3 regions of the Pantoea sp. X-Soil-TKNS-1280 genome follow, and region 2 is predicted to be linked to each of the others. Evidence: predicted binding sites of a transcription regulator. Region 2 holds the regulator's gene; each other region holds the start of a gene.
What was found. The regulator Fur, encoded in region 2, represses iron uptake genes when iron is present. The targets are predictions, from matches to a motif close to ATAATAATGAGAACNACTATCAA.
Positions count from the first base shown of each region.

Region 1 (10,145 bases), 650 kb from region 2:
TTGCCAACCGGGGTCAGCGGCAGGGCGTCTACGCAGGTAATACGGTCGGGTAATTTGAACTCGGCAACGCCCAGTTCGCGCAGATGGCGACGCAGCACCACTGGTTTAATCGGCTGGCTGGCGACAATAAAGGCGCAGCTTTTTTCACCCATTAGCTCATCGTTCATCGACACCAGCGCGGCGTGGATGACATCCGGGTGACGTTGCAGCAGGTTTTCGATCTCTTCTGCCGCGATCTTCTCGCCGCCACGATTGATCTGATCTTTCTCGCGGCCCTGCACGGTGATGTAACCCTGTGGGTTGATCTCAATCAGATCGCCGGAACAGTAAAATCCATCGGCATCAAAGCTGGCAGCGTTGTGCTCCGGACTGCGGTAGTAGCCACGGAAGGTATAAGGTCCGCGTGTCATCAGACGGCCCACTTCACCGCTCGGCAGGGCGTTGCCCTCGGCGTCGGCTACCCAGACTTCATCGTCGTCAGAAATCGGGCGTCCCTGGGTGGTGAGGATGGTTTTTTCGTCATCGTCGAAGCGGGTGTAATTCACCAGGCCTTCAGCCATGCCGAACACCTGTTGCAGCCTGCAACCGATTTCCTGTTGAATCCGCGCGGCGAGGGTTTCACCCAGCTTGGCTCCGCCCACCTGCATACGTTCGAGCGAGGCCAGCTGTTTATTGCTGCCCCATTCCTGAATCGCCTGCAACCACAGGCTGACCGCTGGCGGCACCAGGCCGGTGTCGGTGATTTGGTGTTTTTCGATCAGCGGAAAGCACAGCGTGGCGCTGGGATCGGCAGCCAGTACCACCTGGCCTCCGGCATAAAAGACGCCAAGCGCACCTGGTGAGCTCATCGGGAAGTTATGTGCAGCGGGCAGCGCCACCAGATAACGGGTGTGCTCAGTCACGGCGCAAATCTCAACGCTGCCGCGAATGCTGTAATAGTAATCATTGTGGGTGCGTGGGATCAGTTTTGGCGTGCCGGTACTGCCGCCCGAAAGCTGGAAGAACGCCACTTCATCCCCGGCGCTCGGTGTCGGTGTGAAGTCACCGGCGGTTTCCGTCAGCAGCGCCTCAAGGGTGTTTTCAGGCTGATGATCGTTGCGCAGAATCACCTGTTGCAGTGACGGATGCGAGCGGCACAGCGTATCGATAAAGCTGTCATCGGCAAACAACGGATGGCTGCGGTCGGCAATCAGCAGCACCGGTTCAATCTGCGCGGCATAAGCGGTCAGTTCGGTACGTTGATGGCTGAACAGCGCATTGACCGGTGCCACGCCGATTTTGAACAGGGCAAAAAGCGTCAGGTAAAAATCAGCCACGTTGCCAAGTTGCACCAGCGCAGTATCGCCAGTTTTCAGGCCACGGCGTTGCAGCGCCGCTGCCAGGTTGTCAGTCAGCCGATGCATTTCGCGATAGCTGATGTGACGATCACCATCGATAACCGCGATCGCCTCATTGTGCTGCTGACGCGCCAGGATGTCGGTCATCGGCACATCGAGCCAGTAGCCTTTCTCGCGGTAACGCGCGGCCAGGTCATCCGGCCAGCGGTTGTAGGGAATACTCATGGTCTTTCCTTTATTGCAGTCCAAAGGCGCGCAGCATGGTATCCAGCTTCACGCCGGTTTCACGCCATTCTGATTCGGGTTGTGAGTCGGCAACGATGCCTGCACCGGCGAACAGACGCACATGCGTATCGTGCACCGTGCCGCAGCGAATAGTGACCACCCATTCGCCATTGCCTGCCTCATCGCACCAGCCCACAATGCCGCCGAACAACTGGCGATCAAAAGGCTCCAGCGCCTGAATCAGTTGCTGAGCACGCTGATGCGGGAAACCACTCAGCGCCGGGGTTGGATGCAGCAGGCAGGCCAGCGACAGGGCATTTTCGCGCTCGTCCTGCACCTCGCCATCTATCTGCGTGGCGAGATGCCATAAGGTTGCTGTGGTAATCAGCGATGGCACTGTTGGCACCGAGAGCAGGCGACTACGTGGTTGCAGCGTATTACGCATCGCATCGGTCACCAGCTGATGTTCGTGCCGATCTTTACTGGAGTTCATCAGGGTGTCGCCTGCGGCACGATCACGCTGGCTATCATTATCCCGGCGCGCAGAACCGGCGAGCGGGCAGGAACTGAAGTCACGGCCGTGCTTACGCAGCATCAGTTCCGGGCTGGCACCGAGCAGTACGCCGCCTTGCGGCAAAGGTAAATGGAAATGGTAGCTGTTGGGGTTTAACGCAATCACCCGCTGCATCAGCGCAGCGCTATCCACCGGTTGTTCCGTGACAATATCCATCAGGCGCGACAGCACCACTTTGTCGAGATCGCCCCGTTGGGTAGCGGCAACAGCCTCGGCCACCATGTTGAGAAAAACATCGTGATCCGGTACGGCAGCACGACGACGCACCTCAGGCAGCGCACCGGGTTGGGTGGGCAGCGTGGTCAGCAGTTCGGCACGGTTAAAGTTTTGATAAGACTCAGGAATAAACAAGGCTGCAGGCTGGCTGGCATCAAACGGGATGGCACCCACCAGAATCGGTTTCTCAATACCTTGCTTTTTGGCCGCAGCAAAGTGCTGACGCAGCTGCTGCTGAAAATGGCCCTGTAAATCGGCAGCATCCTGCACTGACTCAGTCAGGGTGGTGTAACAGCCCTGCGTCACCAGACTCTGCCAGGGAGAGGTAAACAGGAATCCGCGGCAAAGTGCGGAAAAATCCTGCAGCCAGGCATTTTCAAACGTGGACGATTCCACCATAATTTCCACCTTTAAATGATAAGATTATTAAGAATGATTATCATTTTTATTATGGCCCAGTAACCTACGTCGAACGGGCGAAAGAGTCAATCGATTCGCGGGAGTTCCCTTATCTTTAGGCGTTTTCCGGCGCTGATGCCGGACGCCGAATTAAGCTAAACGGTGGATGAAAACTTATGAATAAATGCGGATTATGGGGCACGTTTGTCCTGTTGTTCATTTTGCAGGCTTTCAGCAGCATGGCGCGCGCTGACCAGGGCTGGCCGCGCAAGATTCAAACCGAGCAGGGCATCGTCACGCTCAGCAAAGCGCCGCAGCGTATTGTCTCGACCAGCCTCACGCTGACCGGTTCGCTGCTGGCGATTGATGCCCCGGTCATCGCCTCGGGGGCTACCGCACCGAACAGCCGCCTCTCCGACGATCAAGGTTTTTTCCGTCAGTGGGGCGAGGTGGCGAAACAGCGTGGCGTGAAGCGTCTGTATATCGGTGAACCCAGTGCAGAAGCCGTTGCGGCGGAAGCGCCGGATCTGATTATCGTCAGCGCCACCGGTAATGACTCCGCCATCAAACTGGTGAGCCAGCTGTCTGCCATTGCTCCGACCCTGGTGATCAATTACGACGATAAAAGCTGGCAGGATTTAGTGACGTTGCTTGGCGATGCCACTGGCCACGAAGTGCAGGCGACACAGCGCATTAAGGCTTTTGACGATCGTGAAGCGGCACTGAAAAAAGCCATCACGCTGCCACCGCAGCCAGTTTCTGCCATGGTATGGAACGGCGACGGGCGTGCTGTGAATCTGTGGACGGCAGAATCAGCCCAGGGCAAATTGTTGCAGCAACTCGGTTTCACGCTGGCGATGCCCCCGGCCAATATTCAGCAGAGTCACAGCATGGGGCAGCGCAAAGATATTATTCAGCTATCGGGTGAAACCGTCGCCAGCGGCCTGACTGGCCACAGCTTTCTGCTATTTGCTGCCGATGATAAAACCGCGCAATCGGTACTGAGCAATCCATTCCTGGCACAAAACGAGGCGGTCACGCATAAGCAGGTGTATGCGTTGGGGGCGGATACCTTCCGCCTTGATTACTACAGCGCCAGCAATTTGCTGGCGCGTCTGGAAAAATTGTTCGTTAAATCATGATGCGTCTTCCGCCAGCGTGACCGCTGGCGGTTGATAATGGCGTAAGCGCCCCATCAAAAACCACATCAGCACACCCAGCACCGCCGCCGCGAAGCCAAACATCGTTGCGGCCTGCGGTGGCAGCAGCCATGACCCCATCGCGCCAATCATTGCCGCGCCCAGCGCATCGCCGGTGACATTCTGTGCCGTCCACAGACTGTTGATACGACCAAGGAGTACATCCGGCGTTAACGCCTGGATCATGGTGTACTGCACCAGGCTGGTAATCGAACTGAAGTAGCCAAAAGCCACCAGACACAGCAGGGCGAGGGGGAATGATGGCATCAGGCCAAACAGCCCCAGCGCAACGAAAGCGGCAATCGCGCTGCTGAGAATCAGCAGCCCCGGACGGCTGGCATGCGCCAGGCGGCCACTGGTTAATGCCCCTACTGCCGCGCCGAGTGGCACCGCGGCAAACATCAATCCCAGCCGATCAGCGCTGACCTCCCAATGCGGTGCCAGGGCCGGGTACAGCACGCGGATGGCACTGGCCAGCGTCACCAGCGCGCCGATCAGCGCCGCCATTCCCACCAGCGGCGTGCTAAACAGGAACTGCACACCAACGGCGAGTGATTTCAATGGGTTCTCACGCGGCTGCGGCGGTAGCGGCAATGGCGGGAGTTTGAGCAGAGTCAGCACGGTCAGCAGTGTGCCCGCCGCTGCCAGCGCGAAGTTCCACACCACACCGCCGCTGGCAATCACCATACCGGCAATCGCCGGGGAGAGAATCGAGCCGAAGCGTACGGTCAGCATGGTCAGGGCACCGGCCTGCATCAGGTTTTCGCGCCCGACCAGCGCTGGCGTCGCGGCCAGCAGCGCGGTCACGCCAATCGCACCAAAGAAGCCATCCCACAATCCCAGCAGATACACCGCCATCAGTGAGGGTTGTGGTAATGCAGCGTTAATCGCCAGCCCGACAAAGCCAAGGCCACAGGTAGAACGGGCGAATAAAATCAGCTTCTTACGCTCATAACGGTCGGCCAGCACGCCCCCGGTCAGCAAACCGATAAACATGCCGCAGGCCGCCACGGTCACCCCCAGACCGACCAGCCAGGATGACGCCGTCATTTGCTGAATTTGTACCGGTACCGCCACCGCCAGCATGCCGAGGGCGACAATCGAGATAAAACGGGCGATAAACACCGCGCGAAACGCCGGGTGGGATTTAAGCAGGGAGAGATCAATAAAGTGGGAGGGTTTGTTCATTTCTTTGCCTTTTTGCACCAATTTTCCTCATCTTCCGTGAGGCGAGTCATGATAACATAGACAAATACGAGTAATAACGATAACAAATATCATTATCATATTTACGCTACGCACGCGACGACGTTGATATACCTAAATCATTCGAGCTGTAGGAAGGCGGCAAACGAGTGAATCCTCGGGAGCTTACTGAAGTAAGTGACCGGGGTGAGCGAGCGCAGCCAACGCACCTACAGTTTGAAGGATGAAGGGTATAAGTTGAAGGTTCATAACGCTATGTACCAGACTCGTGCACTCGCAGGATCAGGGATGCTGCTGGTGCTTCTTATTGCTCTCAGTTTGATGCTGGGAGCAAAATCTATTTCTTTTTCCGATGTTTATCATTCGCTTATCTCAACCTGTTCTGATGCGGATTGCGTGATTGTGCGCGATGCACGTCTGCCACGTACGCTGGCCGGATTGCTGGCAGGCGTTGCGCTGGGGCTGGCGGGTGCGTTGATGCAAAGCCTGACGCGCAACCCGCTGGCCGATCCGGGGATTCTGGGGGTGAACGCCGGGGCTGGTTTTGCTGTGGTGCTGGGCATTGCGCTGTTTGGTGCTGATTCACCGGTCGCATGGCTCGGTTTTGCCTTTGGCGGCGCGCTGCTGGCTTCGCTGCTGGTGGCGATGACCGGCGCGATAGGTGGCGGACGCGTGAACCCGGTGCGTCTGACTCTGGCGGGGGTGGCACTGGGGGCGGTGCTGGAAGGGTTAACCTCGGGGATTTCGCTGCTCAATCCTGACATCTACGATCATCTGCGTTTCTGGCACAGCGGTTCGCTGGATATCCGCAATTTCACCATTTTGCGTACCCTGTTTCCGGCGGTGCTGGTGGGCAGCGTGGTGGCTTTTTGCCTGTCGCAGGCGCTTAACAGCCTGAGCATGGGGGGCGATATGGCGACGGCGTTGGGAACCCGCGTGGCGCGTACCCAACTGCTTGGGCTGCTGGCGATAGCGCTGCTGTGCGGCGCGGCAACGGCAGCGGTCGGGCCGATCGCTTTTCTCGGTTTAATGACGCCGCATCTGGCACGCTGGCTGGTGGGCAATGATCATCGTTGGTTGCTACCCGCCACTGCGCTGCTGACGCCGATCCTGTTATTAGCCGCAGATATTATCGGTCGCCTGCTGGTGCCTGGTGAGCTGCGGGTGTCCATCGTCACCGCGATGCTCGGCGCGCCAATGTTGATCGTGCTGGTACGACGCAAATTAGGGCGAGGTGCGGTATGACGCGGCGCGCACTGATGAATTCGCTCTGGCTGATGCTGGGATGCGGACTGCTGGCTTTTCTGGCGCTGACTCGTGGCACACTGCCGATCAGCGGTGAACAGGTCTGGCAGGTGTTGCGGGGCGAAGGCGCCAGCAATGTGAAACTGATTCTGCTGGAATGGCGCTTGCCGCGCGTGCTGATGGCGTTGCTGATTGGCGCGGCGCTCGGTATCAGTGGCGCGATTTTTCAGTCGCTGCTGCGTAACCCGCTCGGCAGCCCGGACATTCTGGGTTTTAACACCGGTGCCTATAGCGGTGTGCTGGTCGCGCTGGTGCTGTTTAATCAAAATGCGTCGGCGATAACCCTTGCCGCGCTGCTGGGCGGCATTATCACCGCAGCGCTGGTGTATCTGTTTGCCTGGCGCAATGGCGTAGAAACCTTTCGTTTGATTATTGTCGGCATCAGCGTGCGTGCCTTACTGATGGCGCTCAACAGCTGGCTGATTATCAGCGCGTCGCTCGAGTCTGCGGTCAGCGCCGGTTTATGGAGTGCCGGGTCGCTCAACGGCATCACCTGGGCGAAGACACCGCCGGTGATTGCCGTGTTATTGCTGAGTCTGCTGCTGGTGGCACTGCTGGCACGCCGGATGCGTTTGCTGGAGATGGGTGATGACACCGCCTGTGCGCTTGGCGTACCGGTGGAGCGCAGCCGCCTGTGGTTAATGTTGCTTGGTGTGGTGCTGACCGCAGCCTCGACCGCGCTGGTCGGACCGATTTCGTTTATCGCCTTGCTGGCACCGCAGATAGCCCGTCGTCTCGGCGGCGGCATGCCGCTGACCGCGCTGTGTGGTGCGTTGCTATTGATCGCTGCAGATTTTGCCGCACAGCATCTGTTCCTGCCTTATCAATTGCCGGTTGGCGTGATTACCGTCAGCCTCGGTGGACTTTATCTGATTGCTTTACTGGTGCGGGAGGCGCGACGCCAATGACCGAAATTCCTTCACGTCTCTATGGCGAAGGGCTGACACTGGGCTACGACAAAAAAGTGGTGGCGGAAAATTTGTCGGTGGCGATCCCGGAAGGGGAGCTGACGGTGATTATTGGCCCCAATGCCTGTGGCAAATCAACCCTGCTGCGCACCCTGAGCCGCCTCAATTCTCCCCTGAAAGGCCAGGTTTTTCTCGATGGTGAAGCCATCAATCGTTATCCGACGAAAGAAGTGGCGCGCCGTCTCGGCCTGCTGCCGCAAAGTTCCAACGCACCGGCGGGGATCAGCGTGACTGAGCTGGTGGCGCGCGGGCGTTATCCGCATCAGCAGCTGTTTGGCCGCTGGCGTGCCGAAGATGAAGCGGCGGTGCAGCAGGCGATGCTGGCGACCGGCGTGGCTGATCTGGCCGAGCTGCAGGTGGATACGCTCTCCGGCGGGCAGCGTCAGCGGGTGTGGATTGCGATGGTGCTGGCACAGCAGACGCCGTTATTGCTGCTGGATGAACCCACCACCTGGCTGGACATCACCCATCAAATTGAGCTGCTGGAGTTGATGCAGGATCTTAATCAGCAGCATGGACGTTCGCTGGTGGTGGTGCTGCATGACCTGAATCATGCCTGTCGTTATGCCACGCACCTGATTGCGATGCGTCATGGGCGGATTATTGCCGAAGGGAAACCGGCAGAGATTGTCACCCCGGCGCTGATTGAGCAGGTGTATGGCTTGCGCTGCGTGATTGTGGAAGATCCGGTGGCGCATACGCCGATGATCGTGCCGCTGGGACGACGATAGTGGCGCGATAAATCGCGCCACGACATTCTGGATTAGTGTTCGCTCAGCAGCTGTTGCAACAACGGGCCAATCTGCTCGAACATCTGCGGTGAAATGATATCAACGTGGGCACAATCCATCGGCCACACCGCCAGTTCACCGACATACGGTGCCCAGGCGCGTCGCGCGTCCTGCCCTGGTTGCTGCGTTTGCTCAGCAAGAAACAGCGTTGCGCGTCCGGTAAAGCGGGCGCTGCGGGCGGTCGCCAGCAGGCGAACCGAGCTGGCGTAGTTGGCTTCGATGGTATCGAACATCGCCTGCATCTCTTCACCCGCCTGATGACGTTGCGCAGCAATAAACTGCTCACGCTCACGGTTCACTTCTTCCAGCACCGCCGGGTCCAATACGTTCTCGCCGCGTTTTTCATCCCAGTTCTGCGTCTCCGGTGGCCAGGTATCGAGCAGGCCAAGGAACGCCACCTCTTCTCCGGCAGCTGTCAGCCGTGCGGCAATACCCTGCGCCAGGGTGCCGCCCAGCGAATAGCCAATGAAGTAATAAGGGCCGTGCGGCTGCACTTCGCGCAGGGTACGCAGATGGGCGTCACAAACCTCATCCAGACGCGCACTTTGATTCAGCGGGCTATCGGTATCCGGTGACTGAATACCCATCAGCGACCAGAGTGGATCCAGATAGCGTTGCAGGATGCTGAACTGCCAGGCAAAACCGGAGGCCGGGTGGAAGCAGAACAGCGTGGGTCCATTACCCTGACGCAGCGGCAGCACCGCTTCAAAACCGGCCTGTTGGTGAGATTGTTCATCACTCAGCAGTGCAGCCAGTTTTTCGACGGTGGAAGCAACCATGATCTGACCCACGGATACCGGCTGTTGCAGCTCCCGACGCAGCTGTGCAGCAAGACGCATCGCCAGCAGCGAATGGCCGCCAAGGGCAAAGAAATCATCCTGCGCGCTGATACTGTCGCACGCCAGCAACTGACAAAATGCCGCTGCCAGCTGGCTTTCCAGCCCTGGATGAGGCGCGCGTCCGGCGCTGCACATGGCGGCCTGCGGCAGCGGTAAGGCTTTGCGATCCAGCTTGCCATTGCTGCTGAGTGGGAAGACTTCCAGCTGTACAATCGACACCGGCACCATATGGGCAGGCAATTGCTGCGCCAGCGCATGGCGTAGCGCTTCGCCATCGACCGTATGATCGGCAATCACATAACCTACCAGCTGGCGGGCATCGCCCTGCGCCGCAGCGCCACCCAGCACCACTGCGTGCGTGACAGCCTGCTCAATGCCAGGCTGCGCGCACAGCACATGATCGATTTCATTGAGTTCGATGCGCTGACCACGAATTTTCAGCTGATCGTCGCTGCGGCCAAGATATTCCACTGCACCATTGTCCAGCCAGCGCGCGACATCGCCGGTGCGGTACATCCGTTCCCCGTTGCCCGCCGGATCGGCGACAAAACGGCTGGCAGTGAGGTCAGGACGTCCCAGATAGCCATGCGCCAGCTGAATACCGGTCAGATAGAGATCACCTGCCACACCCGGCGGCACCGGTTGCAGGCGGGTATCAAGAATACGCAGACCGGTGTTCCACACCGGATAGCCGATGGGCACACTGGCACCTTCAACCGCCGCCAGCGCTTCGCCAAATGCCGGATACCAGCTGACATCCACCGCTGCTTCCGTCGGGCCATATAAATTGTGCAGCGGCACCCGGGTCAGCTGCTCCCACTCGCGTGACAGGTCGGTCGGCAGTGCTTCGCCGCTACAGAAGACGCGGCGCAGGCTGGCGCAGCTGCTGATAGCTGCATCGTCCTGCAAGGCCGCCACAAAGGCCGCGAGCATGGAGGGGACAAAGTGGGTGGTGGTCACCTTATGTTGTGCGAACAACTGTTGCAGCGCTTCCGGATCGCGATGAGCTTCCGGCGGAGCCATCACCAGCTGCGCGCCGACCAGCAGCGGCCAGAAGAATTCCCACACCGAAACGTCAAAGCTGCT
Region 1 covers NZ_AP035962.1:600,752-610,896, forward strand. Annotated here, with positions in the region: gene AC6I8X_RS02715 ((2,3-dihydroxybenzoyl)adenylate synthase) at 1-1,562, opposite strand, end outside; gene AC6I8X_RS02720 (isochorismate synthase) at 1,573-2,751, opposite strand; gene fepB (Fe2+-enterobactin ABC transporter substrate-binding protein) at 2,928-3,893, shown strand; gene entS (enterobactin transporter EntS) at 3,888-5,138, opposite strand; gene fepD (Fe(3+)-siderophore ABC transporter permease) at 5,445-6,401, shown strand; gene fepG (iron-enterobactin ABC transporter permease) at 6,434-7,369, shown strand; gene AC6I8X_RS02745 (ATP-binding cassette domain-containing protein) at 7,366-8,160, shown strand; gene AC6I8X_RS02750 (enterobactin synthase subunit F) at 8,193-10,145, opposite strand, start outside.
Region 1: AC6I8X_RS02720 (isochorismate synthase) is a predicted target of Fur. The motif match lies at 2,779-2,801, and genes of this name have one in related genera.

Region 2 (10,145 bases):
TGGTGGTAATGGCGCGCTTCATCAATTCATCCGTGCTGGTGATAAGCGTTGGCAGGTAGCTGGTGCAGCCCGATTTCTCATTGGCGCGCTGCATGATTTCCAGCGTTTCAACGGTCAGTGCATCGATATCATCGTTAAATTGCACGCCGCCGCAGCCGTTGAGCTGCAAATCAATAAAACCGGGAGCGATAAACGCACCAGCAACATCCTGTTGTGGCAGGGTGGCATCCAGCGCATCGCGTGGACAGACACGTTCAATCAGGCCATCGGCAATCACTACCGCATGGTTGTCCAGAATTTCATGACCAGTAAAAATCCGGCCGTTTACTAATGCGTACATCGTTTCTCTCTCCCGGCTATACCCACTGCGTGATAGCAGCAGGTTTTTTACAACGTGCTCTTACACACCTTTCATATTTTCCGCTTCCATTTCGCGGAAATATTTCACGGTTTTCACTTTCAGTTCCATGGTGGCGGGTTCGTCACAGACCACCACGGATTTCGCATGCAGCTGCAGGCAACTGATGGTCCACATATGGTTAACGTTGCCTTCTACGGCGGCCTGCAATGCCTGCGCTTTGACATGACCGGTGACCAGAATCATCACTTCTTCCGCATCCAGCAGCGTACCCACGCCAACAGTCAGAGCGTATTTTGGCACCTGATCCACGTCACCGTTAAAGAAACGGGAATTGGCGAGGCGGGTTTCGTGTGTCAACGTTTTGATACGGGTACGGGATGCGAGCGAGGAGGCTGGTTCGTTAAAAGCAATATGACCATCATTGCCCACCCCACCCATAAACAGATGGATTTTGCCCAGGGCGCGGATCTTCTCTTCGTACTGACGACATTCTGCGTCAATATCTTCCGCATTGCCATTCAGAAGATTGATATTTTCCGGTTGAATATCAATGTGATCGAAAAAGTTACGATACATAAAACTATGGTAACTTTCCGGGTGTTCTTTTGGCAGACCAACGTATTCATCCATGTTGAAGGTGACAACATGTTTGAAGCTAACCTGGCCCGCTTTATGCATCTCGATCAGGTGCTTGTAAGCTTCCAGCGGTGTACCACCGGTTGGAAGACCTAGCACAAAGGGACGATCTGGGCCAGGATTAAACGCGTTAATGCGGTTAACGATATGGCGCGCGGCCCATTTACCCACCTGGGTAGGTGTGGCTAAAGGGATCAGTCTCATGTCTTCACCTCAGTTAAAGATTGGAAAAGTGGAGTCGCCGTTCTCTCTACAGATTGTTCTTAAGCGTAATCCGTTTAAGCTCAACCATGCAGGGAAAAGTGCGTCTTGATATTTTTCATCATAAAATAAGTTTGGGGTGCTGGCTAGTCGTACGGGTATTAAAACGTCATTTTTGGTGATAAAAATCACAGTTATCGTGGTTTTAATTTGCGAGGCGAATTAATTTATCTTTACACTGCGCCACGTGGTCAGTCGTGTCATCAAGGTACCGGATGCCGGGATAATAAAATCAACCCGCACCGGGAAAACGCCAGTCTCAAAGGGGGAGAATAAGGTGAGTGTTCTAGGATATCTGCAAAAGGTCGGCCGAGCGCTTATGGTGCCGGTAGCGACCCTGCCGGCAGCGGCAATTTTAATGGGGGTAGGGTATTGGATCGATCCAGACAGCTGGGGGGCGGGTAACGCTCTGGCTGCGCTGTTGATCAAATCTGGTGCCGCTATCATTGAACATATGTCCGTGCTGTTTGCCATCGGTGTGGCTTATGGCATGTCCAAAGATAAAGATGGTGCTGCGGCACTGACTGGCTTTGTGGGTTTCCTTGTGGTGACCACGCTGTGTTCGCCAGCTGCTGTCGCGATGATTCAAAAAATACCTGTCGATCAAGTGCCTGCTGCATTCGGCAAAATCGAAAACCAGTTTGTCGGTATTCTGGTGGGGATTATCTCGGCGGAAGTGTACAACCGCTTCAGCCATGTTGAGCTACCTAAGGCGCTGTCGTTCTTTAGCGGCCGTCGTCTGGTACCGATCCTTGTCTCCTTCCTGATGATCCTCGTTGCTTTCATCCTGATGTATATCTGGCCATTGGTGTTTAATGGTCTGGTGAGCTTTGGTGAGGAGATTCAGAAGCTGGGTTCCGTCGGCGCAGGTGTCTATGCCTTCTTTAACCGTCTGCTGATTCCGGTTGGCCTGCATCACGCGCTGAACTCGGTGTTCTGGTTCGATGTTGCCGGTATCAACGATATTCCTAAATTCCTTGGTGGCGCGCAGTCCATCGCCAATGGTACCGGTATTCCGGGTATCACTGGTCGTTACCAGGCTGGCTTCTTCCCGATCATGATGTTTGGTCTGCCGGGAGCAGCGCTGGCGATTTATCACTGCGCTCGTCCGGAAAACCGGGCCAAAGTCGGTGGTATCATGCTGGCAGCTGCCTTTGCTGCTTTTTTCACTGGTATCACCGAACCGCTGGAATTCTCCTTTATGTTCGTGGCACCGGTGCTGTATGTCATCCATGCGGTACTGACAGGTCTCTCGGTGTTTATCGCGGCCAGCATGCACTGGATTGCTGGTTTCGGCTTCAGCGCCGGGCTGGTGGATATGGTGCTGTCAACGCGTAACCCGCTGGCGGTGCATTGGTGGATGCTGATTCCACAAGGGCTGGTGTTCTTCGTCATCTACTACGTGGTGTTCCGCTTCACCATCCAGAAATTCAACCTGATGACGCCGGGTCGTGAACTGTCTGCTGATGATGAAACTGATGGCTATGACGTCAACGTTGATCACAGTGGCAGCAACGAAAGCCAGACCGAATCCCTTGCCCGTCGCTATATCGGTGCGGTAGGTGGTTCTGACAATCTGACCAATATCGATGCCTGTATCACCCGTCTGCGTCTGAACGTGAAAGATTCCTCGCAGGTTAATGACAGTGTGGCGAAACGTCTTGGCGCTTCTGGCGTGATTCGTCTGAACAAACAAAGCGTGCAGATCATTGTCGGTACTCAGGCTGAAAGCATTGCTACGGCAATGAAAACGGTGCTGACCAAAGGCCCGGTGGCCGCGGCAGCGACTGCCTCAGTGGCGGCGGCTCAGCCTGCTGCTTCTGCACAACCTCAGGCGGTGCTGAACAGCGAAAAACGCGTGGTAGCCACGCTGCTGGCTCCGGTCAGTGGTGAGGTGGTGGCACTGGATGCGGTGCCGGACGAAGCCTTCGCCAGCAAAGCGGTCGGCGATGGTCTGGCGATCAAACCCACCGGTAAAACCGTGGTGGCACCGATTGCCGGTACTATCGTGAAAATCTTCAACACCAACCATGCGTTCTGCCTCGAAACTGACAACGGCGTCGAGATTGTGGTGCATATGGGCCTTGATACCGTCGCGCTGGAAGGCAAAGGCTTCACGCGGCTGGTGGAAGAGGGGGCGACCGTTGCGGCGGGACAGCCGGTGCTGGAGATGGATCTGGATTTCCTCAACGCCCATGCGCGTTCGATGATAAGTCCGGTGGTGGTCAGCAACAGCGATGATTTCGCGGGCCTCAATCTGCTGGCGAGTGGTTCCGTCGTGGCAGGTGAAACCCGTTTGTACGAGGTTAAAGGCTAAGTCCTTGTGATGAACCCGTAAGGCAGGAAGCGATTCCTGCCTTTTTTGTTTTAAAACGGCCAACAAACGGTTGTTTCCCTCCTGCGCTTTGTGGATCATACTCCGTTACTTCGTAGTACAAATCACCCGTATTGTATTTGAGGATTTTGAGATGAGTGAGGCTGAAGCCCGCCCAACGAACTTTATTCGTCAGATTATCGACGAAGATTTGGCGAGCGGTAAGCACAACAGCGTGCATACCCGTTTCCCGCCTGAGCCCAATGGTTACCTGCATATTGGCCATGCGAAATCGATCTGTCTGAACTTTGGTATCGCACAAGATTACCAGGGTCAGTGCAATCTGCGCTTCGACGACACCAACCCGGTGAAAGAAGATATGGAATTCGTTGAATCCATCAAGCGCGACGTGCAATGGCTGGGCTTTGAATGGAGCGGAGACGTTTGTTACTCCTCAGACTATTTCGACCAGCTGTACAGCTACGCAGTGGAACTGATCAACAAAGGCCTCGCCTATGTTGATGAGCTGACACCAGAAGAAATCCGTGAATACCGTGGCACCCTGACTGCGCCGGGCAAAAACAGCCCATACCGTGATCGTACCCCGGCTGAAAACCTCGCGCTGTTTGAAAAAATGCGCGATGGCGGTTTCGAGGAAGGTAAGGCCTGTCTGCGTGCCAAAATCGATATGGCATCCAACTTTATCGTGATGCGCGATCCGGTGCTGTACCGTATTAAGTTTGCTGAACATCATCAGACCGGCAAAAAATGGTGCATCTATCCGATGTACGATTTCACCCACTGCATTTCCGATGCGCTGGAAGGTATCACCCATTCGCTTTGCACCCTGGAATTCCAGGATAACCGTCGTCTGTATGACTGGGTGCTGGACAACATCTCCATTCCGGTTCATCCGCGTCAGTATGAATTCTCGCGCCTGAATCTGGAATATGCCGTGATGTCGAAGCGCAAGCTGACGCAGCTGGTGAGCGAGAAGATCGTCGAAGGCTGGGATGATCCGCGTATGCTGACCGTTTCCGGTCTGCGCCGCCGTGGTTACAGCGCCGCCTCGATTCGTGAGTTCTGCCGCCGCATTGGCGTAACCAAGCAGGACAACATCGTGGAAATGGCGTCGCTGGAGTCATGCATTCGTGACGATCTCAACGAGAACGCACCGCGTGCGATGGCGGTCCTCGATCCGCTGAAAGTGGTGATTGAGAATCTGCCTGCGGGTCATGAAGAAATTATCACCATGCCAAACCATCCCAACAAACCGGAGATGGGTACGCGTGATGTGCCGTTCAGCCGCGAAGTGTGGATCGATCGTGCGGATTTCCGTGAAGAAGCCAATAAACAGTACAAACGTCTGGTGCTGGGCAAAGAAGTTCGTCTGCGTAATGCTTACGTGATCCGTGCAGAGCGCGTGGCGAAAGATGAAGAAGGCAATATCACCTGCATCTACTGTAGCTGTGACGTTGATACCCTGAGCAAAGATCCGGCTGATGGCCGCAAGGTGAAGGGTGTGATCCACTGGGTTTCCGCGATCCACGCGTTACCTGCGGAATTCCGTCTCTACGATCGTCTGTTCAGCGTGCCAAATCCGGGAGCGGCTGAGGATTTCCTCACCACCATTAACCCGAATTCACTGGAAATCAAACAGGGCTTTGTCGAGCCTGGACTGCGTGACGCCGATGCGCTGGCGCCGTATCAGTTTGAACGTGAAGGTTATTTCTGCGCGGACAGCGTTTACTCACAGCCCTCTAAGCTGGTGTTTAACCGCACTGTCGGTTTACGTGATACCTGGGCGAAAATCGGCGATTAATCCTTTTTGTCGTTATCACCATATCATCATGAAAGGGCGAGCAATCGCCCTTTTTTATTGGCTGTAATTTCGGGCTGGCAACCTTTTATGCTGTGGGGTGTGAAATGCGTTTGTTACCGGGATTTGCAACTAATCTGACTTTAGTAAAATTAATCCATTTGCGAGTGTGAAAAACTGTATTTCAGGTAGGCTATGCGCTCCCAGACGTTGCTCCGCGGGTTGAAAAAGGAAAAAAAATGACGAGTCTCGCTCAGGAAGCCAAACACAGCGTAGTGGTTTTACATCAGCTTATAGAACGTATTTTTAATCAGTCAGAGGGCACTGACGACAGCATTGAGTTGTTTCTCTCGCATTTTCACCCGGATTTCAAAATGGTGACCCCGCAGGGTAAACAGCTGGATTTAAATGCGATGGAGGTGTTGTTCCGCCAGTTGCGTGGTCAGCGGGAAGGGATGCGTATCGCGACCAGCGAACATGCCATCATTTCACAGCAAAGCCAGGAAGTGACCATTCAATATCGTGAGTTGCAGATGATGAACGGCAACAACCAGAGTCGTATTTCTCTGGCGGTGCTGGATTGCACCACCTCCATTCCGCGCTGGCGTTACCTGCAGGAAACGCTGGTTCTGTAATCTCAGGAATAAAAAAACCGGTGCCAGGCACCGGTTTTTTCATACTGCATAGCACATTTTATTGCTTATCGTGGAGCGTCTCGTCTTCGCGGCAGTCTCCCAGCGCACAGTGGCCGTACAGGTACAGGCTGTGGTTGGTGAGTTTGATACCGTGACGTGTTGCGATTTCACGTTGACGCGTCTCAATAGACTCATCACTGAACTCGATCACTTTGCCACAATCCAGGCAGATCAAGTGGTCATGATGATGCTGTTGCGTCAGTTCAAAGACGGATTTGCCACCTTCAAAGTTATGACGAGTCACGATACCCGCGTCATCAAACTGGTTAAGAACGCGATATACCGTTGCCAGACCAATCTCTTCGCCCATGTCGATCAGGCGTTTGTACAAATCTTCCGCACTGACGTGATGGCACTCGGGTTCCTGAAGCACTTCCAGAATTTTCAGTCTGGGTAGAGTGACTTTCAGGCCAGCCTTCTTCAATGCGGAGTTGTTGTCAGTCATGCGGATATTGTCCTGTTACTTTGCTAGTCACTTGCGGCGCAGGGCCTTGAATGTCGATCACGCGCATTCTCATTTGCGTCTCATTATAGAACTCAAGCAGTGAAATGAAAACCAAGGGCACGTCCTGAAATCACCAATGGCTGTAGGGAAAAATGTCGCTAACGCCGGCGGGGATCGTACAGGTCTTTGTTTCCATTTCACTCAGCCTCATTCTGATGCCAGAGGAATAAGCGGATGACCGTTACGGGTATTCTACAGATTTGCAGGTAAAAGTTAAAAAAACGTGGCTATTATTTTTATAGGAATTTCCGATTCTCAATGTGAGCCAGCGCCCACATTGAGTAGGAAAGGGGATCAGGCTTCGATAATGTCTTTCAGCTGCAGCTCATCGAAAATCTGTTTCACCCACTTATCAACACGTTCGTTGGTCAGTTCCGGCTGACGATCTTCATCGATAGCCAGACCAAGGAAGTGTTTGTCATCGGCCAGACCTTTGGACGCTTCGAAGTGGTAACCCTCGGTCGGCCAGTGACCGACAATCACCGCACCATTTGGCTCGATAATGTCACGGATGGTGCCCATCGCATCGCAGAAGTATTCTGCATAATCTTCCTGGTCACCACAGCCGAACAGCGCAACCAGTTTGCCATTGAAGTCGATCTCTTCCAGCGTCGGGAAGAAATCATCCCAATCACACTGTGCTTCGCCGTAGTACCAGGTCGGAATGCCCAGCAACAGAATATCGAATGCTTCGAGATCTTCTTTAGTGCTCTTGGCAATGTCATGCACTTCGGCCACGTCTTTACCCAGTTGTTTCTGGATCATTTTTGCAATGTTTTCAGTGTTGCCGGTATCGCTGCCGAAGAAAATGCCTACGATTGCCATGGGTTAAGTGACCTCTTAAATCCTGATATTGAATATGTGATGACAGCGAATGATAGCAGACCGGGCAAAGTGGCGGAACTTGTAAAGCCGTGACTTTTGTTCCTGCGTGCGGTCTGCGCCTGTTACGACAGTTTGAGCTGCGCCAGCAGCATTTGTTCAATTAATTCGCTGCGGCTGATGTTTTGTTGCTCAGCCAGGGTGTTGAGTGCATCAACGGCCTCGCTGCTCATTTTCAGCTCAACACGACGCAATCCTCGCACTTTATCGCGTTTCAGCTGATTGCGTTTGTTAATCCGCAACTGTTCGTCACGCGTCAGCGGACTGGTTTTGGGGCGACCGGGACGCCGCTCATCAGCGAAGAGATCGAGCGTGGTACGGTCAGTCTGTTCTTTTGCCATGATTTGTAAAACTGAGTGGGCGCGAACGGCGGAAAGGCGCTGCGCGATTTATACATTATCGGCCCGGCCACGGTGAAAAAATCATCCGTGGCAAATTTTTAGCGCGACATCATACTCCAGCGCCCCTGACTACGCCAACCTTAAACGGTTCGCGGCAAGCTTTTGCTTTTACAGTACAAAAAATCGGCGCGCTGCGCGCAAAACGGCTTCAGGTTTTTCGGCATGGACCCAGTGCCCGGCGCCGCTGATGACATGCGCATGTGCCTGGGGGAACTGGCGCAACAACGCATCACGGTGCTGATTATCCAGATAGGGTGAATCACCACCGCGGATAAACAGCGCCGGATGTGGCCATGCAGGTACCTCTTCCCAGCCGGAGATAGTGGTGTAGTTATCCCACAACACCGGCACATTGAAGCGCCATTCACCGTCCTGGAACGATTTCAGAATGAACTGAATCACGCCTTCTTCATCCAGCAGGGGGCGCATCACCTCAGCGGCTTCGCTGCGGCGTGTCACACCTGCTGCGCTTACGGCACGGATAGCGGCGAAAATTTCATCATGGCGACGCGTCTGATAATCGACCGGGGCGATATCGATCATCACCAGTTTTTCAATGCGGTGTGGTGCGATGGCGCTTAACGCCATGGCGATTTTACCGCCCATCGAATGACCAACGACGCTGACACGATCGATGCCCTGGGCATCCAGCGTTTCGACAATATCCTGCGCCATCGCCGAATAGTTCATGATTTCGCTGCGGCCGGAGAGGCCGTGATTACGCACATCAACCTGCAGGGTAGGGCAGGCATCGCGCAGGCCACGCGCCAGTACACCGAGGTTATCCAGGCTGCCAAACAGGCCATGAATTAACAGAATAGGGGTAGCTTCGGGGGCAGATTGTTCAGTTTGCAGACGGGCATTCAAAATCATGGCAAAGTTCTTACGGTTGTGAGCTTCGCTTAGGTTATCATGGATCCACCTGTCCAGGAGCCAGCCAGGTGGGTATTAGGGCATTATCTGACTTTTGCCCTGAAACGATGCCAGCGCTATCGGCAGCCTGGGATTTAACTTTATAATCCTCATGTTAGAACCCGCTCACATTTTGCACGGCAGGATTTTGCTAAGGCCTTTGCAGAAATGCGTGGTTCTGTCATTTGCCAGAATCGTACGGAAAAAGATGAAAACGATTGAAGTTGACGAAGAACTCTACCGTTATATTGCCAGCCACACCCAGCACATTGGCGAAAGCGCCTCCGAAATTTTGCGCCGCATGCTGAAGTTCACTGCCGGTCAGAGTGCCCCTGCAACCCCTGCTGTGGCTCAGGCTGCAGCAAAAGAATCACAGCCAGTGCGCAGCGAACCGCGCCCGCAGGATCGCGTTCGCGCGGTACGTGAACTGCTACTTTCCGATGAGTATGCGGAGCAAAAAAAGGCGGTTAACCGCTTCATGCTGGTCTTGTCAACGCTCTATCGTCTTGATCCCGCAGCCTTTGCTGAAGCCACTGCGTCACTGCAGGGGCGTACCCGTGTTTATTTCGCGGGTGACGAGCATACGCTGTTGCAAAATGGCACCCATACTAAGCCGAAGCACGTGCCCGGCACGCCGTATTGGGTGATCACCAATACCAATACTGGTCGCAAATGCAGCATGGTGGAGCACATCATGTTAGCCATGCAGTTCCCACCGGAGCTGACAGAGAAAGTTTGCGGCACCATTTAAACTGAAGCGTCAGGGAGAAGCGCCAATGGCCAATCACCCCCGTGCCGGGCAACCCGCCCAGCAGAGCGATTTGATTAACGTTGCACAATTAACCTCTCAGTACTACGTTTTGCAGCCTGATGTGGCTAATCCGGAACATGCGGTGAAATTTGGCACTTCCGGCCATCGTGGTAGCGCAGGACGTCAGAGCTTCAACGAAATGCACATTCTGGCGATTGCTCAGGCGATTGCGGAAGAGCGTAAAAAGAACGGCATCACTGGCCCGTGCTATGTCGGTAAAGACACGCATGCGCTGTCTGAACCGGCGATTCTGTCTGTACTGGAAGTGCTGGCGGCTAACGGCGTGGATGTGATTGTGCAACAGGACAACGGTTATACGCCGACGCCGGCGATTTCTAACGCCATCCTGGAGCACAACAAACGCGGTGGTGCCCAGGCTGATGGCATTGTTATCACACCGTCGCACAACCCACCGGAAGATGGTGGCATTAAATACAACCCGCCGAATGGTGGTCCGGCCGATACTAACGTCACTAAAGTGGTGGAAGATCGTGCTAACCAGCTGATGAAAGGTGGATTGAAAGAGGTGAAACGTCTGCCACTGGATC
Region 2 covers NZ_AP035962.1:1,249,200-1,259,344, forward strand. Annotated here, with positions in the region: gene nagA (N-acetylglucosamine-6-phosphate deacetylase) at 1-340, opposite strand, end outside; gene nagB (glucosamine-6-phosphate deaminase) at 401-1,201, opposite strand; gene nagE (N-acetylglucosamine-specific PTS transporter subunit IIBC) at 1,536-3,575, shown strand; gene glnS (glutamine--tRNA ligase) at 3,727-5,394, shown strand; gene AC6I8X_RS05830 (hypothetical protein) at 5,631-6,026, shown strand; gene fur (ferric iron uptake transcriptional regulator) at 6,085-6,531, opposite strand; gene fldA (flavodoxin FldA) at 6,886-7,416, opposite strand; gene ybfE (LexA regulated protein) at 7,539-7,814, opposite strand; gene ybfF (esterase) at 7,983-8,747, opposite strand; gene seqA (replication initiation negative regulator SeqA) at 8,995-9,537, shown strand; gene pgm (phosphoglucomutase (alpha-D-glucose-1,6-bisphosphate-dependent)) at 9,563-10,145, shown strand, end outside.

Region 3 (10,145 bases), 480 kb from region 2:
CGCGATGTTGACTTCGCCGCTACTTAACGCCAGGGCGTTATCCTGCGCATTGCTGCCGAGGTCGAAGATCACCTGATCTTCGTCCGTAGCCAGCATTCGGCTAATAAACTGACTGTGGGAGACGCTCACCATCAGCGGGGTCTGATAACGTAACAGGTCTTTCATCACATTCAGAACCGCCAATGTGCCTCGTTTCAGATATTGTTCTTTATCGGCTTCTTTCACGTCCTGCTCCACTTTCCGATCGTTACCATCACGCCTGCGCGGCTTTGTGACTGTTATCGGTACAGGATAAAGAAGCTTTAGTCTGCTAACTATTTTTTCCCGTTGCGTTTGTGCAGCAGATCAAAAATCCCGGACTATACTTATCGCTGTGAACACCTTGATTAATAAAGTAAGGAGCAACAAATGGGTATCATTTCATGGATTATTTTTGGCCTGATTGCCGGGATTATTGCTAAATGGATTATGCCAGGTAAAGACGGTGGCGGATTTATTATGACCGTGGTTCTCGGCGTGGTGGGTGCGGTTGTCGGCGGCTGGATCAGTACCCTGTTTGGCTTTGGTAAGGTGGATGGATTTAACTTCGGCAGCTTCGTGGTGGCGGTCATTGGTTCCATCGTGGTGCTGTGGATTTACCGTAAAGTTCGCAGTTAGTTATTAGCGCATTCCGTAGCGGCGCGATTTATCGCGCGTCTTTTAAAACCCGCGCGATAAATCGCGCCGCTACGGGATCTTAAGATTTAAAAATCATAACCAATCGTTGCCGTCACGGTACGTTCCGCACCACGGTAGCAATAACCGGTACCATAACAGGCCGCAAGGTATTTACGGTCAGTCAGGTTATTGGCTGTCACCTGCAACCACGCCCCTTTCAGACCTGAGTGCCACGCGCTCAAATCAGCACGCACTGAAGCATCAAACAGCGTCACCGACGGCAGACGCGTAGTGTTTTCGTTATCTGCCCATTGCTTGCCAATGTAACGTATCCCCGCACCGGCACTCAGACCATAATCAAACTGATAATGACCCCAGAAGGACGCCATGCTGTTGGGGGTGACGTAAGGCGTATGGCCATCGTTGCCATCCACCGAGTCCTTAAAGCGCAGATGGTTCAGGGTATAACCGGCTAGCGTGCTGAAGCGCGGAGTAAGCTGATTGCGTGCCTCCAGTTCGATCCCTTGTGAATGAACCTTGCCGGAAGGCGTATAGGTACCGGATATCACGTCACGGTTGGCGACATCGTTTTGTGTCAGGTCGTATACCGCAACCGAGTACATATCCCGCGTGCCCACCGGCTGGTATTTCACCCCGGCCTCATATTGCTCGGAGGTGGTCGGTTTCAACTGGTTGCCATTGGGATCGGTCAGTGAGGCTGGCGTAATTGCCTGGCTCCAGCTGACATAAGGCGAAATACCATTATCGAAGGCATACAGCAGGGCTGCGCGGCCACTGATATGGTCGTCCTGGCGGCGGCTGGTGCCATTTTCGGAGACGATACGGTCATAACGGCCGGAAAGATCCATATGCCAGCGATCCAGCTGTAACTCATCCTGCAAATAGAGACCGGTCTGATAGTAACGGCGCGTCTCGGCGGCCCAGTCATAATCCGGCATGGTACCCACCGCTTCGCCGGTCCACGGATTGAGTGAGCTGGCATAGCCGCTGGCACTCAAAATATCGTTCTTATAACGATGATACTCAGCGCCGAGGGTGACACGATGCTGCAATGCGCCGGTGCTGAAATCCGCCTGCAACTGGTTATCCGTCGCCCACGCTGACAGCGAGGAGCGCTCACCGGAATAATAACGGGTCAGCAGGTCCGGGTTGGTAGCATCCCAGCCAATCTGGTAGACCTGGTCCAGATCAACATTGGAGTGGCTGTAGCTGCCGGTGGTATGCACTGACCACACTTCATTGAAACGATGGGAGAAATCATAGCTGTAGATCTGCTCGTGTCGCTTGAACTGATCCAGCGCGCTATCCCCTTCATAGAAACTGTCGCTCAGCTTGCGGCCATTATGGCTGTACAGCGTACCCTCGGCAGGGACGGACCCGTGATAACCACCGGAAGGATCTTTTTGCAGGTAAGCACGCAGAATCAGGCTGGTATCTTCGTCCGGCTGCCACATCAGCTGGGGCGAAATAGCATACTTCTCTTCGCGGGTATGATCGTATTGCGTGTCGCTGTTGCGGGTGATGCCGGTGAGACGAAACGCCCATTGATCGTTGATTGCATTGGTGTAATCAAAGGCGGCGCTGTTGGTGGCATGGGTGCCGGTTGACAGCCGGAAGTGCCCCTCTTCAGCGAATTGCGGGCGTTTGCTCACCATATTCACCAGGCCGCCGGGTACTGTCTGACCATATAACGCCGAGGAAGGACCTTTGATCACGTCGATGCGATCGAGGAACCAGGGATCCACCTGCAACACATTGAAACTGCCGCCATCACTCATCACGCGCAGGCCGTCGAGGAAGGTGTTATCCACATCGCCACCGTGGAAGCCGCGCAGCGAGATGGTGTCATAACGGGTGGCGGCACCGCCAAAGTTGGTAAACACGCCGGGGGTGTAATTCAGGGCCTGATTAAGATCGGTTGCCCCCTGGTCTTCCATCTGTTGCCGTGTGACCACCGAAATTGACTGTGGTGTGGTGATGAGTGGCTGGTCGGTTTTACTCGCGCCACTGCTGCGGGTGGCCAGGTAACCCTGGGTTGGCGAGGTGGCGCTCTCCTGAGGTTGAGCGGTCACCACCAGCGAGTCCTCGGCGAAACTGAGGCCGGGTAACGCCAGTGCCAGCGAGCACAACACACGGCAACGATTGAGGGTAAACAGGCGGGTCATGATAAGTCCTCAGACAGAAAAAGGCAGTGGGTTGCCAAAAAGCGTTAATAGAAATAAAAATTAGAGTGAGAATTATTATCTTTTAGATAAGGTCATTTCAAGATGTAAAAAAATCATCATCGCGCTGTGAGGAAAATTAACAGCTGCAGGACTGATCAGGGGAGGGTAGCGGCGCGATAAATTGCGCCGCTAAAGGGCATGGTGATTAATGTGTGGCAGTCAGCGTCGGCATATTGGGAATATCCCGTGCGCTATTACAGGTTTTATCTTTCGGACAATATTTGTCGAGCAGCATCAGCGTCACGCCATTAGTCCAGCCGAAGCCGTCCTGCAGGGGATATTCACCACCGCCACCACCGCCAAGCTGGGCACCTTCCACCACGTATTTTTCTACCAGCTTGTGCTGTTTGTCATAGGTCATCTGGACGTTTTGCAGGAAGCGCTGACCAATCTGCTGTGCCAGCTGCGGTTGTTTATAATGTTCCAGCCCGGTCACGGCTACCCATTGCAGGGGGGCCCAGCCATTCGGTGCATCCCATTGCTGGCCGTTATTCACCGTGGTGGTCACCAGCCCACCGGGTTTCAGCAGCTGTTTCTCCACTGCGCTAGCCGTGCGATCTGCCTGTTTATCACTGGCGAGCTGCATATAAAGCGGGAACAGGGTGGCGGCGGTTAGCTGCGGTTGCACCTGCTTTTTCTGCCAGTTGTAATCGGCGTACCAACCCTGTTGCTCATTCCACAGATAACGATTAATCGCCGCCTGGCGTTTCTCTGCCTGCGCGGCAAACTGCTGTGCCCGATCGTTGTTTTTTGCCAGCTTCTCCGCTTTGGCTAAGGTCTGTTCCAGATGGAACAGCAAACTGTTCAGATCAACAGGTGCCAGCTGCGTGGTGCGGATCGAGGCCAGATTATGCGCATCAGTAAACCAGCGGGAACTGAAATCCCAACCGGAGGCTGCACCTGCACGCAGATCGCGATACACCTGTTTTTTGTCACGCTGTGGGGCTTTCTGCGCGGTGTTGACGTCATCCAGCCAGGATTCGGTGCGTGGCACATCGCGATCGTCCCAGTAGCGGTTAAGCAGGGTACCGTCGCTCAGCTTAATCACCCTCTGGCTGGCCTGGCCTGCTGCGACGTTGTCACTGCCTGCCATCCAGTAGTCATATTCCTTCTGCAACTGCGGCAGATACTTCGTATACACGCCATCACCGTCATGGCTTGCCAGCAAATCGATCATCAGGCTGAAGAACGGCGGTTGCGAGCGACTCAGATAGTAACTGCGGTTGCCGTTGGGGATATGGCCGTAACGATCGAGTTCAGAGGCGAAGTTATCCACCATATCCTGCACCCGGTCCCAGTGGCCGCTCTCGGCCAGTCCGAGCATGGTGAAGTAGCTGTCCCAGTAATAAACCTCACGGAAGCGACCGCCGGGTACCACATAAGGTTTTGGCAACGGCAACAGAGAATCGTACTGGCTGGTATTGGGTGTTGAACGCGTCAGGACCGGCCACAGGCCATCAATGTGCGCACGCAGGCTCTGCCCGGCAGGTGGCACATATTTATCCTGTGCGGCAGGCAGGGTGAAGTTGGCATCGACGAAATGCTTTAAGTCGAAGTTGCGTTGGTTCTTCTGCATCTGCCAGTCGGCAAGAATTGAGGACGGATTATATTTCGGAACCGCATCGGCGAAGGTTTTCTGGTCCGGATAAAATTTGGCCTGCTGAACAGCATTGAAGAGTGGCCCAAGGCGCACATCCGGTGGCTGTGGCTGGCTGCTGAGCATCCGGCTGTTATCTGCGGCCTCGGCAACGACGGACCCCATCAGCAGGGCGGTACTGAGCAACAGGCGAAGATGCCCTGGCGTGAATACGACATTTTTTATCATCGGTTTTTCTCCTTGTCCGAAAAAGTGGTGCGCTAACGCATTGACCACCCAAACAACTTTAGTCGCTATCGCCAGCGATAGCCGCTTGCAGCACCGGAAATGTGAAGCACCCTGAATTAATCACGGCAGAAATTGCATTAACGCTGAGGTTTTTACTTGCCCTGCGGCGCTATTTCCCTGAGTCTGAAAGAAAAAAATGGAGAGCAGTATGGAGATCATCTGGTATCACCCATCGATAGACCCGGAGAGCTGGCTCAGTGGGTTACAACAGCGATTACCGCAGGCGAAGGTGCGTTACTGGCAGCCAGGCGATAACGCTCCGGCGGATTACGCGGTGGTGCGATCGCCGCCAGTGGAAATGCTGAGCGGACGCGCATTAAAAGGCGTGTTTGGCATGGGGGCGGGCGTAGACGAAATCCTCAATCAGGTACAGCTTCACCCGCACATGTTAGGAGACAACGTGCCGCTATTCCGGCTGGAAGATACCGGTATGGCGCAGCAGATGCAGGAATATGCGACCTGGTGTGTGCTGGGCTGGTTTCGTCGCTTCGCTGACTATCAACGCCTGCAACAGCAGGCGCAGTGGCAGCAGCTTGATGGTTACACGCGGGAAAATTTCACCATTGGCATCCTCGGCGCGGGCGTACTGGGCCGCAGTGTGGCACAAAGCCTGGTCCAGTGGGGGTTTCCGGTGCGTTGCTGGAGCCGCTCGCCGAAAACCCTGGCGGGAATACAAACCTTTCATGGCGCTGACCAGCTGGCCGCCTTTCTGGATGGCACCCAGGTGTTGATTGACCTGCTGCCGGCCACACCGCAAACCAGCCATATGATTGACAAAAAATTGTTTGCCTGCCTGCCACAGGGGGCGTTTTTCCTCAATATTGCGCGCGGTGCACATGTGGTGGAGGACGATTTACTGGCGGCACTCAACAGCGGGCAGCTGGCGGCCGCGACGCTGGATGTGTTCCAGACCGAGCCATTACCGGCAGACCATCCACTCTGGTCACATCCGCATGTCACAATTACGCCACATAATGCTGCAATGACGTTGCCGCAAGAGACGATGGATTATATTGCAGATGCCATACTGAAGCTGGAGCAGGGGCAGCAGGCCCCCGGTCTGGTTGATCGTCAGCGCGGTTATTAAATCACTTTGCCGTTTGCCTGTTGCAGACGGCCTGTCAGGAGAAACCGATGTATCCCGTCGATTTACATATGCATACCGTTGCCAGTACCCATGCCTACAGCACGCTGCATGACTATGTCGTGCAGGCGAAACAAAACGGTCTGAAGCTGTTCGCGATTACCGATCATGGTCCGGATATGGCCGATGCGCCGCATTACTGGCACTTCGTCAACATGCGCATCTGGCCGCGCGTGATTGATGGTGTCGGTGTGTTGCGTGGCATTGAAGCCAATATCAAAAATCAGCAGGGTGAGATCGACTGTAGCGGCCCGATGCTGGACGCGCTGGATTTGATCGTGGCCGGTTTCCATGAGCCGGTGTATGCCCCGCGCGATAAAGCCCACCATACCGAAGCGATGATCGCGGCGATGGCTGGCGGCCTGGTGCATATCATCAGCCATCCGGGTAATCCTAAGTTTCCGGTCGATATCCGCGCCATTGCCGAAGCGGCGGCGCATTATGATGTGGCGCTGGAGATCAACAACTCGTCGTTCACCCATTCACGTCCAGGCAGTGAGCCCAACTGTCGTGCTATCGCTGAAGCGGTTCGTGATGCCGGAGGCCGTCTGGCGTTTGGTTCCGATTCCCATACCGCCTTTACTCTCGGTCATTTCGAGCATTGCCTGCGCATTACGCGGGAAGTGGATTTTCCCGAAGATCGCGTGTTAAATGTCACGCCGCGCCGCCTGCTCGATTTTCTCGAACAGCGCACCGGCAAGCATATTGCCGAACTGGCGGATTTTTAAATTTTTTCCTCAAGGAATCCTGTTGTATGAATGAGTTTTCCATTCTTTGCCGCGTCATCGGCTCGCTGTTCAATCGTCAGCCGCAGGACCCGCTGCTGATGCCGCTGTTCACTTTGTTACGTGAAGGCAAATTACAGGCGCAGTGGCCGCTGGAGCAGGATGAGCTGCTGACCCGGTTGCAACAGAACAGCGACCCGCAGGCGCAGGCGGCGGATTACAACGCCTTGTTCGTGGGCAGCGATTGCAGCGTGCCACCTTACGCATCGCAGTGGCCGAACGGGCCAACCGAAGCTGAGGTGCGCGCGTTTCTTAGCTCGCGTGGCATGCCGCTGGGTGAAGCCCCTGCGGATCATTTCGGTCAGTTGCTGCTGGCAGCTTCCTGGCTGGAAGACCAGTCGGCGGAAGATGAGTCTGCCGCACAACTGGCGCTGTTTGATGATTACCTGCTGCCGTGGTGCGGTGCGTTCCTGGGCAAAGTGGAAGCGCATGCCAGCACCGCGTTCTACCGTACGCTGGCAATGCTGAGCCGTGAAGCGATCCAGGCGATGCGCGACGAGCTGGCGGAAAGCGAAGACGACGCGGAGTAACTTACCAGCGGGGAGCGCTGCTGCCGAGAGGCACACCCGGTGTCGCCCACAACTGGGGCGTGCCGGGCAAATAGGACGCGGCACGCAGCCTTGCACCAATGCCCCAGTGGGTAATTTCCAGCGCGGGCAGGGCATCGTCCGGTTGCGAGGCGATGCCGGTTTGCTCATTGCCAGGCGCAAAACCGTGCTGCTGCAACAGCAGCGCAGTGCGCGCCAGCGACAAACGCGCCTGCCAGCCGGTGCCGTTACTGCGTCGCTGGCGTAATCCTTCCAGCACCGCCGCTGCCAGCATATAGCCGGTGGCGTGATCCAGCGCCTGCACCGGTAAGGGTGTCGGTGTTGTGTTTCCGCTCCTCAGCATCCCCTGATGTGCAATGCCGCTCGCCATCTGCACCAGGCTGTCAAAACCGCGCCGGTTGCGCCACGGACCACTCCATCCCCAGGCATTCAGGCTGACATCCACCAGCCCCGGTGACAGTTGCTGGCGTGTGGCAGCATCCAGCCCCAGTTTTTCCAGCGCATCGGCGCGATAGCCATGCACCAGTACATCGGCCTGCGTCAGCAAACTGCGCAGCTGTGCCAGCCCGTCACGGCTTTTCAGGTCCAGCCGGGCGCAGCGTTTGCCGCTGGTGATCTCCTCCTCCAGTGTCGGCTCCTGCCAGTCGGGGGGATCGATACGCAGCACCCGGGCACCAAGGCTGGCGAGAAAACGCGTGGCGACCGGGCCAGCAATGATGCGTGTCAGGTCCAGCACACGAATGCCGTACAATGGCCGCGCCGCACTGAGTGCCCAGTCAGGGGGGGGGCCATCCGTCATGGCCTGTCGGGCGAACAACGGTTCCTGGCCGACGGCGATCCCCTGCGGATGTTGTTGCCACTGCTGCACGCTGCGCATTTCGGCGGCGCAGCCACCCGCATCCACCACCGCCTGTTCCAGCGTCCCGGCCGACCACTGCATCACTTCTGCCGCCAGCGCGACGCGATCCGCATGCACGCCGAGCACGCTTTCCATCGCCTGCCGATGATGTGACGCGTTGGTATGCAGGCGGATCCAACCATCCGCGGTGGCATAGTCACCGGCAAACGGGTCCCACAGCGCTGCGGGCGGGCGATTAAGGGGGATAAAGCTATGCTGGAACCAGCGCGAGGCCAGCCGCACATTAACACTTACCGGTGCCGGACGGCCCAGTAAATCGCTCAGCGCCTGGGTGGCGAGGCCGATGCTGGTGGCCGCCAGTTCACTGACGGCGTAGCAGGAACGAAAGGTATCGGGTTGGGAAAAGGCCAGCGGGGGCGCAGTGTCGTCTGCGCCGCGTAGTCCCTGCCACATCTGCTGCCAGAGTGCGGCAGTGAGTGAATAATCCATGCGAAGCCTCCGGATAAATCGCGGTTCACAAGTCGTTCAGCGACGGCGCAGGCGCGGAAATCGCGCGTGCATGCGCAGATTACGCAGGTTAATCACCGCAATCGCCGTACCCAGTACCACCAGAGAAGCGCCCAGGATCTTAAAACTGTTCAGGCTATCGCCCAGAATAGCAATCCCCATCAGCACCGCCAGCACCGGGGTCAGCAGCGAGTAGGGCATGATCAGATTGACGTTGTACTTTTTCAGCAGCGCGTACCACAGGGTATAAGCGACGATCGACGAAGCAAGGGCGCTGTAGAGAATGCCAAACCAGCCACGCCAGCCAGCATGGCTCAGAGAATAAAATTGTTGTGATTCAGTGAGCCAGGACGCCACACCGACAATCGGCACCGCCAGGAACGAAATCCATCCGGTTAGCGTTAGCGGCTTAATCGGCGGGGATTTTTTCACAATCATATTGCTCACTGCCCAGCCGGTGGCGCTGCACAGCAGGATGCAAAGTACCCACCAGGCGGGAATGGTTGGGCTGCCGGACAGCACCACCACGCCACTCAGGGATATCGCGATGCCAATCAGCTGCACCAGGCGTAGCTTCTCTTTCAGTATCACCATCGCCAGCAGCATGGCGATTGGGGTGCCAAGCTGCACCACAATCGCACCGGTCCCGGCGTCGGTATAACGCATGCCGACAAACAACAGCGAGAAGTGCATAAAACCAAAGGTGAAGGCCAGTGCCAGCAGCCACGGCAATTGTTCACGGGTGATGCGGCAGAAGGGGATCAGCACAATCGCCACCACCACAAAGCGCATCCAGGTCAGGAACAGTGGCGGAAGCTCCAGCAATCCCCACTTTATCGCTATGTTGTTGAAGGCCCAGATGGAGACCACCATCAGAACCACAAAAAAATGCCGCACCGCCACAATGTCATCCTTCACACAAATTTTGTTTTCACCGGCTAATCATGGCATGAAGCGATGTATTTGGTGCAGAACGGGTAAAAATAATTTCTGTAAATGCTTAACTGCGAAAAATATAAGACATTGCAGGTAATTACTGTCAGACTGGTTTTCCGAAATATGACCTTGCAGAGGACAGTCTTCGGAATGACACAGACCCGCGCGTTACCCCTTGCCTTAATTCAACTTGAAGTCCCGCCACCGGCCGTTGTGGCGCAAATTGGTGAACAACCCGCCTGGTTTATTGATGCGCTGGCATTACAGCCTGCTGACTACGTGATTGTGCGTCCACACCTTGGCGATGCGCTACCTGCGTTTGACAGCATCAGTGGGGCGATCCTCAGCGGTTCCTGGGCGATGGTCACCGACCATGCCGAATGGAGTGAACGCACCGCCGCCTGGATTCGCGCTGCGCTGGAAGCGGAGTTGCCGCTGCTTGGCGTCTGCTACGGGCATCAGCTGATGGCCTATGCGCTGGGAGGCAAAGTGGCCGACAACCCCAATGGCTGGGAGCGGGGACTCAAGGCGCTGACGCGCCATCCGCAGGCAGAAAATGATCCCTGGCTGGGTGCGCT
Region 3 covers NZ_AP035962.1:1,731,542-1,741,686, forward strand. Annotated here, with positions in the region: gene AC6I8X_RS08165 (flagellar brake protein) at 1-225, opposite strand, end outside; gene AC6I8X_RS08170 (GlsB/YeaQ/YmgE family stress response membrane protein) at 409-657, shown strand; gene AC6I8X_RS08175 (TonB-dependent siderophore receptor) at 744-2,843, opposite strand; gene treA (alpha,alpha-trehalase TreA) at 3,049-4,728, opposite strand; gene ghrA (glyoxylate/hydroxypyruvate reductase GhrA) at 4,937-5,875, shown strand; gene AC6I8X_RS08190 (phosphatase) at 5,923-6,660, shown strand; gene AC6I8X_RS08195 (TorD/DmsD family molecular chaperone) at 6,687-7,247, shown strand; gene AC6I8X_RS08200 (CoA transferase) at 7,249-8,613, opposite strand; gene AC6I8X_RS08205 (DMT family transporter) at 8,650-9,534, opposite strand; gene AC6I8X_RS08210 (glutamine amidotransferase) at 9,718-10,145, shown strand, end outside.
Region 3: AC6I8X_RS08175 (TonB-dependent siderophore receptor) is a predicted target of Fur. The motif match lies at 2,903-2,925, and genes of this name have one in related genera.